DNA from 3 places in the Paraburkholderia yinzeri genome. Region 3 is predicted to be linked to each of the others. Evidence: predicted binding sites of a transcription regulator. Region 3 holds the regulator's gene; each other region holds the start of a gene.
What was found. The regulator LexA, encoded in region 3, represses DNA repair genes until DNA is damaged. The targets are predictions, from matches to a motif close to ACTGTATNNNNATACAGT.

Region 1 (4,087 bases), 350 kb from region 3:
CGGCCGCGCTCGGCGGCGCGACGGCGGGCGCGGGCGGCCACGCGCGCGACTCGAAGAGCGGCAGCGCCGCCGCTGCAATGAAGCGCGTGCGCGAAGCCCATATGTGACGGTCGCCCGAGGCGGTCTGGTTGTGGACGTAGAAGCGCTGCGGCACGACGATGTGCAGATCCTCTTTCGCACGCGTCATCGCCACGTAGAGCAGGCGACGTTCCTCTTCCAGTTCTTCGTCGCTGCCCGCGCCGAGATCGGACGGGATGCAGCCATCCACGCCGTTGAGCACGAACACGTTGCGCCACTCCTGCCCTTTCGCGGAGTGGATCGTCGAGAGGATCAGGTAGTCCTCGTCGAGCAGTGGATTGGCCGATTCCGCGCTCGTGGCGTCGGGCGGATCGAGCGTAAGTTCCGTCAGAAAGCGCTCGCGCGAGGCATAGGTGCTCGCGATGCTCTCCATCTGCAGCAGATCCGCGAGGCGCACGGCCGCGTCCTCGTGGTTGCGCTCGAGGTGCGGCTCGTACCAGCGGCGTACGCGCTCGAACTCGGCGGGCCACGGCGTCGCGCGCCGGCCGATATCCTCGATCAGCGCGGCGAAAGCGGCCCAGTCCTCGGCGGCGCGCGGCGGCGGCGCAAACGCCGCGAGCGCTTCGGCCGCGCGATACGCGCCCGTGCAGGCCGCGACCTGGTCGAGCAGCCGCGCGGCCGTCGCGGGCCCGACGCCCGGCAACAACTGGGCGACCCGAAAACCCGCCACGCGGTCGAGCGGATTCTCCGCCCAGCGCAGCACCGCGAGCACGTCCTTGACGTGCGCGGCATCGAGAAAGCGCAGTCCGCCGAACTTCACGAACGGGATGTTGCGCCGCGCGAGTTCGATTTCGAGCGCCGCGCTGTGGTGAGCGGCGCGAAACAGCACGGCTTGCTGCTTGAGCTTCATGCCCGTCTCGCGCGCCTCCAGAATCTGTTCGACGACGTAGCGCGCCTGAGTGGCCTCGTCGGCGACCGTCACGAGGCGCGGACGCTGCGCCGAGGGCCGGTCGCTCCAGAGATTCTTCGTGAAGCGCTCGCGCGCGGCATCGATCACGGCATTCGACGCGGCGAGGATGGGCTGCGTCGAGCGATAGTTGCGCTCGAGCGTGACCTGGCGCGCGGGCGGATCGAACTGCGCGGGGAAATCGAGGATGTTGCGCACTGTCGCGCCGCGAAACGAGTAGATGGCCTGGGCGTCGTCGCCGACCACCGTGAGGCCGCGTCCGTCGGGTTTGAGCGCGAGCAGGATGGCGGCCTGCAGGCGGTTGGTGTCCTGGTACTCGTCCACGAGCACGTGATCGAAGCGGCCCGCCAGATCGGCGGCAAGCGAGGGCTCCGCGGCCATGTGCGCCCAGTAGAGCAGCAGGTCGTCGTAGTCGAGCACGCTCTGCTTCTGCTTCGCATCGACGTAGGCCGCAAAGAGCGCCTTCAATTGCGGCTCCCACTCGAGGCACCACGAAAACGAGCGGTTCAGCACGTTCACGAGCGTGTCGCCGGTGTTGACGACGCGCGAATAGATGGCGAGGCAGGTGTTCTTCGACGGAAAGCGCCGCTCTTTCGCCGAGAGACCCAACTCGTGGCGCACGAGGTTCATCAGGTCGGCGGAATCCTCGCGGTCGTTGATCGTGAAGGCCGGCGAAAGGCCGATCTGCTCGGCGTATTCGCGCAACAGGCGCGCGCCGACGCCGTGAAACGTGCCCGCCCACGTGAGTCCCTGCGCGAGCGCGGCCGCCGCGCCCGGCACGCCCGCGGCGATGCGGCCCACTCGGCGTTTCATTTCCTCGGCCGCGCGGCGTGAGAACGTGAGAAGCAGGATGCGATGCGGATCGGCGCCGTTGACGACAAGATGCGCGACGCGATGCGCGAGCGTATTGGTCTTGCCCGACCCCGCGCCGGCAATCACGAGGAGCGGCGGGGGCAGCGTCGCGCCGGGCGCGAAACCGTCCGGGCCGCCATGCTCGACAGCCGCCCGCTGGGCGTCGTTGAGCTTCGAGAGCCAGTTGGCAACCTCAGTGGAAACTGCGGTGGCAACGACATCGCTCGCGGCGGGGTTTTCGACTACGCTGGACACGGCAGTGGGCGTCTGGAAACAAGGGGCGACGCATACTGTATATCCATACACCCCACGCCGGCAAGCACCGATCCTGATGCGATCTGGCAGTATTCAGGCTCAAAGCCTCCCGTTGGCCCCATCCTCCGCATGCCGTATGATGCGAACCCTTCGAATGCATCCTCCCGCGCCCCGAGCCGACCTCGCCATGCCCAATCTCGATTTCACGTTGACCGGCGAATTCGTCGAACTGCACAACCTCCTGAAGATCACGGGGCTCGCCGACAGCGGCGGCTCGGCCAAGCAGATCGTCGCTTCGGGGGCGGTGAAGGTGGACGGAGAGGTCGAACTGCGCAAGACCTGCAAGGTCCGCGCGGGCCAGGTCGTGCTGCTGGGCGACACGCGCATCGCGATCCGCGAAGCGGAATGAAAGAAAATGCACCAGAAGTGGGCTTCGTGATCGACAATAGGGCTAACCCGCAATAAGCTGTCGATTCCGACAGAACGCCCGATAAAACGCTAAAACGCCGCGCGGCGCGACTCTTCGCGCCGCTTGTCTTTTATGACCCGACCGACGCTCTCCGCGCGCGCCATCGCGCCGCCCACGCTTTCCCGCCACGCCGCCGACACCGCGCGCCTCGCCGCCCCGCTCGCCATCGCCCAGCTTTCGCAGATGGCCATGAGCGTGACCGACACCGTGCTGCTCGGCTCGCTCGGCGCGGATGCGCTTGCGGCGGGCGGGCTCGGCGCGAACCTGTTCTTCGTCGTCGTGACGGTGCTGCAGGGTGTGCTGACTTCGGTAAGCGTGAGCGTCGCCCAGGCGCGCGGCGCGCAGAACGATCAGGACGTGCCGCATATCTACTGGACCGGCTTCGCGCTCGCGCTGCTGCTCTCGCTGCCCGCGTTCGCGCTGCTCTCGTTTGCGGGCCCCATCCTGCTCAGACTTGGCGAACCGCCGCTCCTCGCGCAGCACGTTGGCGACTACGCGGCCGTGCTGCGCTGGGGCGCGCCCGCGAGCCTGATCGCCGTGGGGCTCCTGCGCTCGTTCCTGCCGGCCATCGGCGCCGCGAAGCGCCTCCTGTGGGTGTCGCTCGCGTGCGTGTTCGTCAACGGCTTCCTCAACTACGGGCTGATCCACGGCGCGTGGGGACTGCCGCACCTCGGCTTCCTCGGCTCGGCAACGGCGACCGCCATCACGATCTGGCTCACCGCCATCGTCCTGATGGCGCTCCTGCACCTGCGGCCCTCGCATCAGCATTTCGTCGCCGCGCGGCGGCCCACGGGGCCCATGATGGGCGAACTCGTTTCGATCGGCTGGCCCGTCGCGATCACCTACGCAGTCGAGGCGATGCTGTTCCTCGTCACCGGCCTGCTGATGGGCCTGCTCGGCGAAACGCCGCTCGCCGCGCACCAGATCGCATTGAACGTGGCCTCCGTGTCGTTCATGGTGCCGCTCGCAATCGGCCAGGCGGCCAATGTGCGCGTCGGCTACTGGTCCGGCGCCGGGCAGCCGGGCGCGGCACGCCATGCCGGCCTCGTCGCGCTCGCGCTGGGCGGAGGCTTCATGTCGCTCTCGGCGCTCGTGATGGTGTTCGCGCCGCACTGGATCGTCGGGCTCTACCTGCATCTCGACGATCCCGCGAACGCTGCGACCGTCTCGCTCGCGACCTCGCTGCTCGGCGTGGCGGCGCTGTTCCAGATCGCCGACGGCGTGCAGACCGTGGGCTCGGGCTGCCTGCGCGGCCTGAAGGACACGCGCATTCCGATGATGGCGGCAACGCTCGGCTACTGGGGCATCGGCTTTCCGATCGGCTATGCGCTCGCGTTCCACTTCGGGCTGGGCGCGCGCGGGCTCTGGTGGGGCCTCGCCGCGGGCCTTGCCACGGTCGCCGTGCTGATGACGCTGCGTTTTCACCGGATGAGCCTGCGGCGCGTCATCGTCGCGGCCACCGGAGCCCGCCAGGCCTGACGCGCCTCGGGCAGTTAAGCGTCCGGTTAAAATGGGCGCGCCACGGT
Region 2 (4,087 bases), 250 kb from region 3:
TGCCGCGACGCCAACTCGTGTTCGAGCCGCAGCTCGAAGGCCGTCAGCGCCGCGTGCTGTGCACAGAGCCAGCCCGTCAGTTGCATCACGAGCCGCCGCGCGGCGAAGAGCAGCGCTTCGGCGCTTTCCACGCGCGCCTGCAATTCGAGTCCGGCACAAAACGACGGCGGCGCGCTGAACGAAGCGCGCGGATCGGGTGCCTCGCCGCGCGCCTGCGCAAGCCAGGTGAGCACACCGTCGCCGAAGCGTCGCACGATGCCGTCGCGCGGCAAGCGACGCAGATCGGCAAACGTCGCGCAGCCGATCTGCGTGAGCGCGTGCTCGTGCGGCGCGGCGAACGGCGCGAGCGTGACCGGCAACGCGTCGAGCACGCGCGCGAGCGTCGCTGCCTGGAGCACGCGCCAGCGGCGCAGGGTACCCGAACTGCGCTGCGTGGCGCGCGCCTGCGCGAGCGTCCACGCGCCCCAGGCGGTGGGCGCACAGGCAATGCGGGCGGCGTGGCCGCAGCCGGCCACCGTCGCCGCCACCTTTGCGAGCAGCGCGCGCACGCCGCCAAAGAGGCGCAGCCCGGAACCCACCTCCAGCAGCAGCGTATGCGAAGGCGCGAACGACACCTTCGGCGTGTAGGCGAGCAGCGCGAGCGCGAGCGCCTCGACCGCGCGGCTCTCGCGTGACGGATCGGGCGCGAGCAGCACGAGGCCCGGCGCGAGGGCAAGCGCATGGGCGCGCGTGCTGCCCGCGTCTACGCCGAAGCGCAAGGCATCGAGATCGGGGATCAGGACACGCAGGGAATCCGCCAGCGCGTAGCAGCGCGCGTCCTGCGGCGGCGCATCAGGACGACGAGGCGATACCGGGTCCGACAGGAGCGGCGGCTTCACGGCCTCCAGCGGCAAAAGCGGCAAGGTAACGGCGATCCACAACATGATTGACCCCGGGCGGCGGCATGACAGATGCCGGCCCCGTGGGGGGCAGCACGGCATCCTGCAGCGGCAGCGTAACGACGAGTGGCTGGGCGGGCGGCGGCCCGCGGCGTTTGAAGATATCGACGGACACGGCGGTAAGCTGCATCCACTGGCGCCGGTTGAGATTCGCGTCGACAGGCGGCGGCACCGGCGTGCAGACCATGCGCAGCGGCGCCGGCGACGACTGGTTGCGCGCGGCGGGCGGCCGGATCAGGAACGCGAGCGTGCGCGAATCCTGGGCGGCGACCTGCAGGCGCCGCACCGCGTCGGCACGCGCCTTCGCCTGCCAGAGCAGCACCGCGCCAACGCCCTCCTGACGCAGCGCCTGCTCGGCGACCCAGGGCGCCTCGGCTTCGCCCGCGCGCACCCAGATCACGCGATCGAGCGCGAGACCCCAAGTCTTGAGCGCGCACGCATACGGCTGCCACGGCGGCGCGACGAAGAGCACGTGCTGGCTGGCCGTGGCCGTCAGCGTGCGCAGCGCGGGGGCGACGAGCCGCATCTCGCCGATGCCGCCCTGCTCGACGAGCAGCTCGGTCAGGCTGCCCGCGGGCCAGCCCGCACCGGGCAGGAGCGCATCGAGCGCGGCGTGACCGCTTCGCACCGTGCGCTCGCTCGCGTGCGCAAGCTGATCGCCTTGCCAGATCCGGCTTTGCAGCCGGGACGGCAGATGTGTCGCCGCAAGCTGGAGTGCTGCTGCCATGAGTGCGCTCGGTCAAAAAGGCTCAGATCAAAAGGGAAATAGATCCCCCTGCCCGGCCAGAAAAAGGGGGCATGACGGGATGGCTACCTGGCGCCGTAGCACGCCATAACCTGTATATTTATACAGTATTTCATGGGATTTGGGAAAGTGGATGCAGGAGCACCCACGCACGCCCTGGGGGAGACCGGAATGACGAGAGACCAGGAACGACAGCCGGAGCCATTTTTGAGATCGGTGCTATAACGCGAATCACGCGCCCGCTTGCAGCTCGTTTGTGCAGCCAGTTTCACTAAAAAGGCAAACAGACCATGAAAAACAAAGCGTGGAAGTTGCGTTTGGGAGGATTGGCAATCCTGACGGGTGCGGCGCCGGCCGCGGGCCACGCGGCCTGTAATGCAACGGCGCCGCCCAGCAATACGACCGTGACCTGCACGGGCGCGGGCATTCCTTCGGTCGTCGCCGCAAGCGGCAGCACCGGCGTCACCCTCGACATCGCGCAGGGAGCGACGGGTAGCTATACGCTCTCGAGCACACCCACGCCGTTCTCCGTGGACACCTCCAGCGCAATTACGAACAGCGGCACGCTTGCGCTCTCCGGCAACGGTACGGGGGTGGCGAACCGCGGCGCGATGCTGATCGGCATGAACAACGGCAACACGATCACCAACGGCGCAACGGGCGTGATCTCCACGACGGGCGCCTACAACGACGGCATCGCGGCAAACGGCAACAACAACACGCTCATCAACAACGGCAAGATCACGACGAGCGGCAGCAACTCGTATGGCATGACGGCCGCTTGGGGACAAAGCAACACCGGTGCGTCGGGCAATACGCTCATCAACACGGGAACGGTCACGACCTCGGGCAGCAACGCTCGCACGGCCTCGCTGCTGGGCGGCAGCGGCACCATCAGCAACAGCGGCACGCTGACGGCGTCGGGCAAAGACGGTACCGCCGTCTACATGCAGGGCAACAACGACACGCTGATCAACAGCGGCACGATCCAGACCACCGGCACCGCATCGAGCAGCGGCAACGTCGACGCGGTCGTGTCCAACACGGTCGGCAGTTCGTTTACCGCGACGATCACCAACGAGGCCGGCGGCCAGATCATCAGCAACAGCGGGATCGGCGTGCGCTCGACCAACGGCAGCACTACGATCACCAATGCCGGCCTGATCGAAGGCGGCGGCGGCACCGCGATCCAGAACGGCAACGGCAACGACACGCTGATCCTGCAGACCGGTTCTCAGATCGTTGGCATAGCCAACGGCGGCGGCGGCAACAACGCCGTGCTGCTGCAGGGCACGGGCACCGCGTCGAACGCGTTCGTGAACTACCAGAGCCTGACGATGGAAGGCGACAGTTGGACCTGGGCCGGTACGGGCACGTTCTCGACCGCACTCGTGCAAAGCGGCACGCTGAACCTGACCGGCACGCTCGGCACGACCACCGCAACGGTCGTCGCCACGGTCAACAGCGGCGCGACGCTGCAGGCGAATGCCTCGAACCTGCCGCTCTCCGTGACCGACAACGGGCTCGTGCGCTTCCAGCAGGACAGCGCGGGCACCTACACAGGCCTCATTGGCGGCACGGGCGCGGTGGAGAAAACCGGCGTTGGCACGCTGACGCTCGCGCCTTCCGCCTCTGGCGGCAACACGTATTCGGGCGGCACGACGATCACGGAGGGCACGCTCTCGGTTGCGGCCGACAACGCGCTCGGCACTTCGTCGGGCGGGCTGACCTTCAACGGCGGCACGCTGCAGTTCGGCAGCGCCTTCGATCTCGCGGCAAGCCGCGCGATATCGATCACGTCGAACAACGGCACGATCGACACGCAGAGCTACGACTCGACGATCGCGCAAAACATCACGGGCGCGGGAGCGCTGACCAAGATCGGCTCCGGCACGCTGACGCTCAATGGTACGGACAGCTACACAGGCGGCACGAATGTCGACGAGGGCACGCTGATCGTCGGCGACGGCAGCAGCGATCCGCCGTCGCTCGCAGGCGGCGGGCCGGTGCTCGTCGCGTCGGGTGCGACGCTCGGCGGCTACGGCAGCGTGACAGGCAACGTGACGAACGAAGGCACGATCTCGGTCGCCAACGCGCTCGCGAGCCTTGCGAGCGGCACGACCGGCAACTTCCAGATCGACGGCAACCTCACCAACGCGGGACTCGTGCAACTGGGCGGCAGCGGCGTGGGCAACACGCTGACCGTCGTGGGCAACTACATCGGCCAGAACGCGACGATCGCGCTCAACACTTACCTGGCCGGCGACGGCGCCGCTTCGGACCGGTTGATCGTCAGCGGCGGAAACGCGAGCGGCACGAACACGTTGAAGGTCACGAACGTGAACGGACCCGGCGCGCAGACGGTCAGCGACGGCATCGAGGTCGTGCAGGCCACGAATGGCGC
Region 3 (4,087 bases):
TCAGGTAAGCCACCGTAATGCCGAGCGTAAGGCCGAATCCCGGCAGCGCACTCGGCTTGCGTAATCGAAACGTCGTCATGCTCGTGGCTCTTTCAGATTGCTGCGGCGCCATGCGCCAAAAAGCGCGCCTTCGAGGCGTGCTCGTCGATGACCGCAAAATGCGGCCGCGGCGTTTGCATCACGGCCACATCACTGCGGCGCGTAGATCGAATCGAACACGCCGCCGTCCGCGAAATGGGTCTTCTGCGCATTCGCCCAGCCGCCGAAGGTGTCTTCGACCGTGTACAGCTTCAGCTTCGGAAACTTCGCCGTGAGATTCGCCGGCACCTTGTCCGAACGCGGGCGGTAGAAGTTCTTCGCCGCAATTTCCTGGCCCTCCTCCGAATAGAGGAACTGCAGATAGGCCTCGGCCACCTTGCGCGTGCCGTGCTTGTCCACCACCTTGTCGACCACGGCAACGGGCGGCTCGGCCAGAATGCTTGCCGACGGCACCACGATCTCGAACTTGTCGGGCCCGAACTCCTTGAGCGAAAGAAACGCTTCGTTCTCCCATGCAATCAGCACATCGCCAATGCCGCGCTGCACGAAGCTCGTCGTCGCGCCGCGCGCGCCCGAGTCGAGCACGCCCGCATTCTTGTAGAGCTTCGTGACGAACGCCTTCGCCGTCGCCTCATTGCCGCCCGGCTGGTGCAGCGCATACGCCCAGGCGGCGAGATAGTTCCATCGCGCGCCGCCCGAAGTCTTCGGATTCGGCGTAACAATCGAAACACCCGGCTTCACGAGGTCGCCCCAGTCCTTGATGTGCCTGGGATTGCCCTTGCGCACGAGGAACACGATGGTGGAGGTATACGGCGAGGCGTTGTCGGGCAGGCGCTTTTGCCAGTCGGCGGCGACGAGGCCCTTCTTCGCAAGGGCGTCGATGTCGTAAGCGAGCGCGAGCGTGACGACGTCGGCCTGCAGCCCGTCGAGCACCGAGCGCGCCTGCGCGCCGGAGCCGCCGTGCGACTGCCTGATCGTGACCGTCTCGCCGGTCTTCGCCTTCCATTCCTTGATGAAGGCGCTATTGATGTCCTGGTAGAGCTCGCGTGTCGGGTCGTAGGAAACGTTCAGGAGCGAAGTCTCCGCGTGGGCAACCGGCATCAGCATAGCCATGCCGACCAGCGGCACCGCACCGATCAGGAGTCTTGCAGCCAGCGTCCTGAACCAGCCATTTTTTCCCGCGTTCCCCGTATTCCCACTACGCATCCGCTTTCTCCGTGTTGTCGTGCGTGATTGCAGCTAACGATGCAGCGGAGTCTAACAATTTGCTTAAATGAGTAAAAATGATGTTTTCTTATTCTTTCATATCCAATTGTGCTAAGGAAAGCTGACCGGACCTCATAACGCTGCTGTCGTCCTGGCAGATGCGGGATTTGCACGTTCCGGCGCCGGCCGAACGAAGAACTTCAAGTAACACTTGAAAAGCGTCGAATACTGTATAAAAATACAGTCACCTGTCTATCCATACAGTGGCGCCATGACCAAACTCACCGCACGACAGCAGCAGGTTTTCGATCTGATCCGGCGCGCGATCGAGCGCACGGGCTTCCCGCCCACCCGCGCCGAAATCGCGGCCGAACTCGGCTTCAGCTCCGCGAACTCCGCCGAGGAGCATCTGCGCGCGCTGGCGCGCAAGGGCGTGATCGAACTGGCCGCCGGCGCGTCGCGCGGTATCCGTCTCATGCCGGGTCCGGACGACCTCCCGCACCAGTTCACGCTGCCGCACGCCAGCATCATGCAGCTTTCGCTGCCGCTCGTCGGCCGCGTGGCAGCCGGCAGCCCGATCCTCGCGCAGGAGCACATCTCGCAGCACTACGCGTGCGACCCCGCGCTCTTCTCGAGCAAGCCCGACTACCTCCTGAAGGTGCGCGGCCTGTCGATGCGCGACGCCGGCATCCTCGACGGCGACCTGCTCGCGGTGCAAAAGAAAAGCGAAGCGAAAGACGGCCAGATCATCGTGGCGCGCCTTGGCGACGACGTCACCGTCAAACGCCTGAAGCGCCGGCCGAACGGCCTCGAACTGATTGCCGAAAACCCCGACTACGAGAACATCTTCGTCGAGGCCAGCAGCGCCGAATTTGCGCTGGAAGGCATCGCAGTCGGGCTGATCCGCCCCACCGAATTCTGATAATCCGAACACTGTCTGGAGGGAGTTATGGAACGTCTTGCCCGTCTGCTGCCCTTTCGTCAATTTGGCCGCCTGCGCCATCTGCGCGGCCTCGCCGACTGCGCCGCGCGCAATGCGCGCGCAACGGCCGCCGCCTTGTCCGGTTCGCTCTTCGAGGCAGCGGATTATGAGTCCGCCGCCGGTGCGGCCGCGACTCCGGTCGACCTTCCATCGTTGCCATCCGCACAGCCCGCATTCGCGCGCGTTTCGCTCAACAGCGGCCTGAATCACGCCGAGCCGGATCGCCGCGCGCCGGTGCGCGTCTATCACGGCCCCTCGCGGCTGATCATGGTGGGAACCATGGATGCGGTGTGCCGCATGATCGACCGCTGCATCGCCGAACAGGCCGACCCGGCGGCGCTCGCCCGGTAACACAGGGCGCGTGAAGGCGGTGGGGGAAGGTCCGGCAAGAAGCTTCGGGATCGTTTCGGCGCCGGCGCGGTCAACAGGACGTGTCCCATCACTCCCGACCTGAATGATGACCGAATCCGCTTCGAACAAACGCTGGATCAAACCCGTCGCCGTCGTGCTCGTCGCGCTGGCGCTCGTCGCCGCGCTGGGCTACGGCTATGCGTCGCCCTATGTCGCGCTGGATCGGCTGAAGGCCGCCGCCGATGCGCGCGATGCGGCCACGCTCAGCGAATATGTCGACTACCCGGCTTTGCGCGCGAGTTTGAAGCAGCAGGTTGGCAAACTGCTTCAGCGGCGCATCGCGGCGCAGCACAGCAGTAACCCGTTGCTGCTGTTCGGCGCCGTGATTGGCGCGGCCCTCATCGGCCCGCTCGTGGACGCGTATGCGACACCGGACGGCGTCGCCGCGCTGCTCAATGGCATGCCGCCCACCGGAAAGCCGGGCGAGCAGCCGCCCCAGGCAGGCAATCCCGCTGCGGCACCGGCTCCTGCGCCCGCCAATCCGCCCGCCCCGACGCCTCCGGCCGCCCCGGCTGAAAACGCGCAGCCGGCGCCACGGCCTCAGACCACGGCCGGCTACCGCAGCCTCGATGAATTCGTCGTGACCTGGCAGCGCAGCGCGAGCGGCGAGCGTTACGCCGCCGTCCTGCAACGCCATGGCCTGTTTTCGTGGAAGCTCGCGGCGGTCGAATTGAACGACCCGGCCGATACGAACAGCGACCAATAGCGGCGAATCGCACCGCTATTGGCGGCACTCAGGCGGCACTCAAGCCGCCTCCTGCGCCTGCTGCTTTTGCTCCGCAGCCGAAGAACACGCTACGAGGATGCTGCACGACACGCGGTCGAGCAGCAGCGTATTGCCCGCCCCCATCCACCAGCGCGAGAGACCGGTGCGGCAGCGGTGCCCCACCACCACCAGATCGACGTGCAGTTCGTTGGCCAGATTCGCGATCTCGTCGATAGGATGGCCGAAGGCGAAGTGACCCTGCGCATGCACGCCGCGCTCGGTCAGCCACTCCACACCCTCCTGAAGAATCTCGCGCGCCGTCTCTTCGAAGCGGCCGCAGGCCACGTCGGTCAGGAGGCCGGCGCTCTGCGCGATCGTCGAACGCATGTCGACCACCGAAAGCAGATGCGTTTCCGCCCGCAGGTCCAGCGCAAGATCCGCGCCGCAGCGCAGTGCCTTGCGGCCTTCGCGCGAGCCGTCGTAACAAAGCAGAATCTTTTTGTAGCTCGCCATGATGTTTCTCCCCCGCCCACGCGAATCGCAGGCTGTGCAATTTCATGATGGTGCGCCGCAATTCCACATGCAAGGGCTGGAAAACGCCAGGTCCGGCCGTGTTGCGCCCGATCCGGAATCCTGCGGGGCGGACTTACGTCGTTGCTGCGTCAAAGCTTGTCGTGGCAGGTTTTGCCGTCGGCCGGAGGCACAGGATTGCTCTAGAATAGGCCCCCTCATGGTGCATCGCG

Region 1: a site for LexA is predicted at 2,127-2,144, ahead of WJ542_RS09030 (ATP-dependent helicase). Genes of this name have one in related genera too.
Region 2: a site for LexA is predicted at 1,775-1,792, ahead of imuA (translesion DNA synthesis-associated protein ImuA). Genes of this name have one in related genera too.

Annotation. Positions count from the first base shown of each region.
Region 1 is NZ_JBFOCJ010000001.1:1,883,659-1,887,745, reverse strand. Features, by position in the region: gene WJ542_RS09030 (ATP-dependent helicase) at 1-2,092, opposite strand, end outside; gene WJ542_RS09025 (RNA-binding S4 domain-containing protein) at 2,280-2,501, shown strand; gene WJ542_RS09020 (MATE family efflux transporter) at 2,634-4,040, shown strand.
Region 2 is NZ_JBFOCJ010000001.1:1,986,511-1,990,597, reverse strand. Features, by position in the region: gene WJ542_RS09545 (Y-family DNA polymerase) at 1-923, opposite strand, end outside; gene imuA (translesion DNA synthesis-associated protein ImuA) at 832-1,665, opposite strand; gene WJ542_RS09535 (autotransporter outer membrane beta-barrel domain-containing protein) at 1,974-4,087, shown strand, end outside.
Region 3 is NZ_JBFOCJ010000001.1:2,233,352-2,237,438, reverse strand. Features, by position in the region: gene cysT (sulfate ABC transporter permease subunit CysT) at 1-79, opposite strand, end outside; gene WJ542_RS10680 (sulfate ABC transporter substrate-binding protein) at 190-1,245, opposite strand; gene lexA (transcriptional repressor LexA) at 1,517-2,167, shown strand; gene WJ542_RS10670 (hypothetical protein) at 2,195-2,578, shown strand; gene WJ542_RS10665 (DUF2939 domain-containing protein) at 2,685-3,344, shown strand; gene WJ542_RS10660 (universal stress protein) at 3,384-3,857, opposite strand.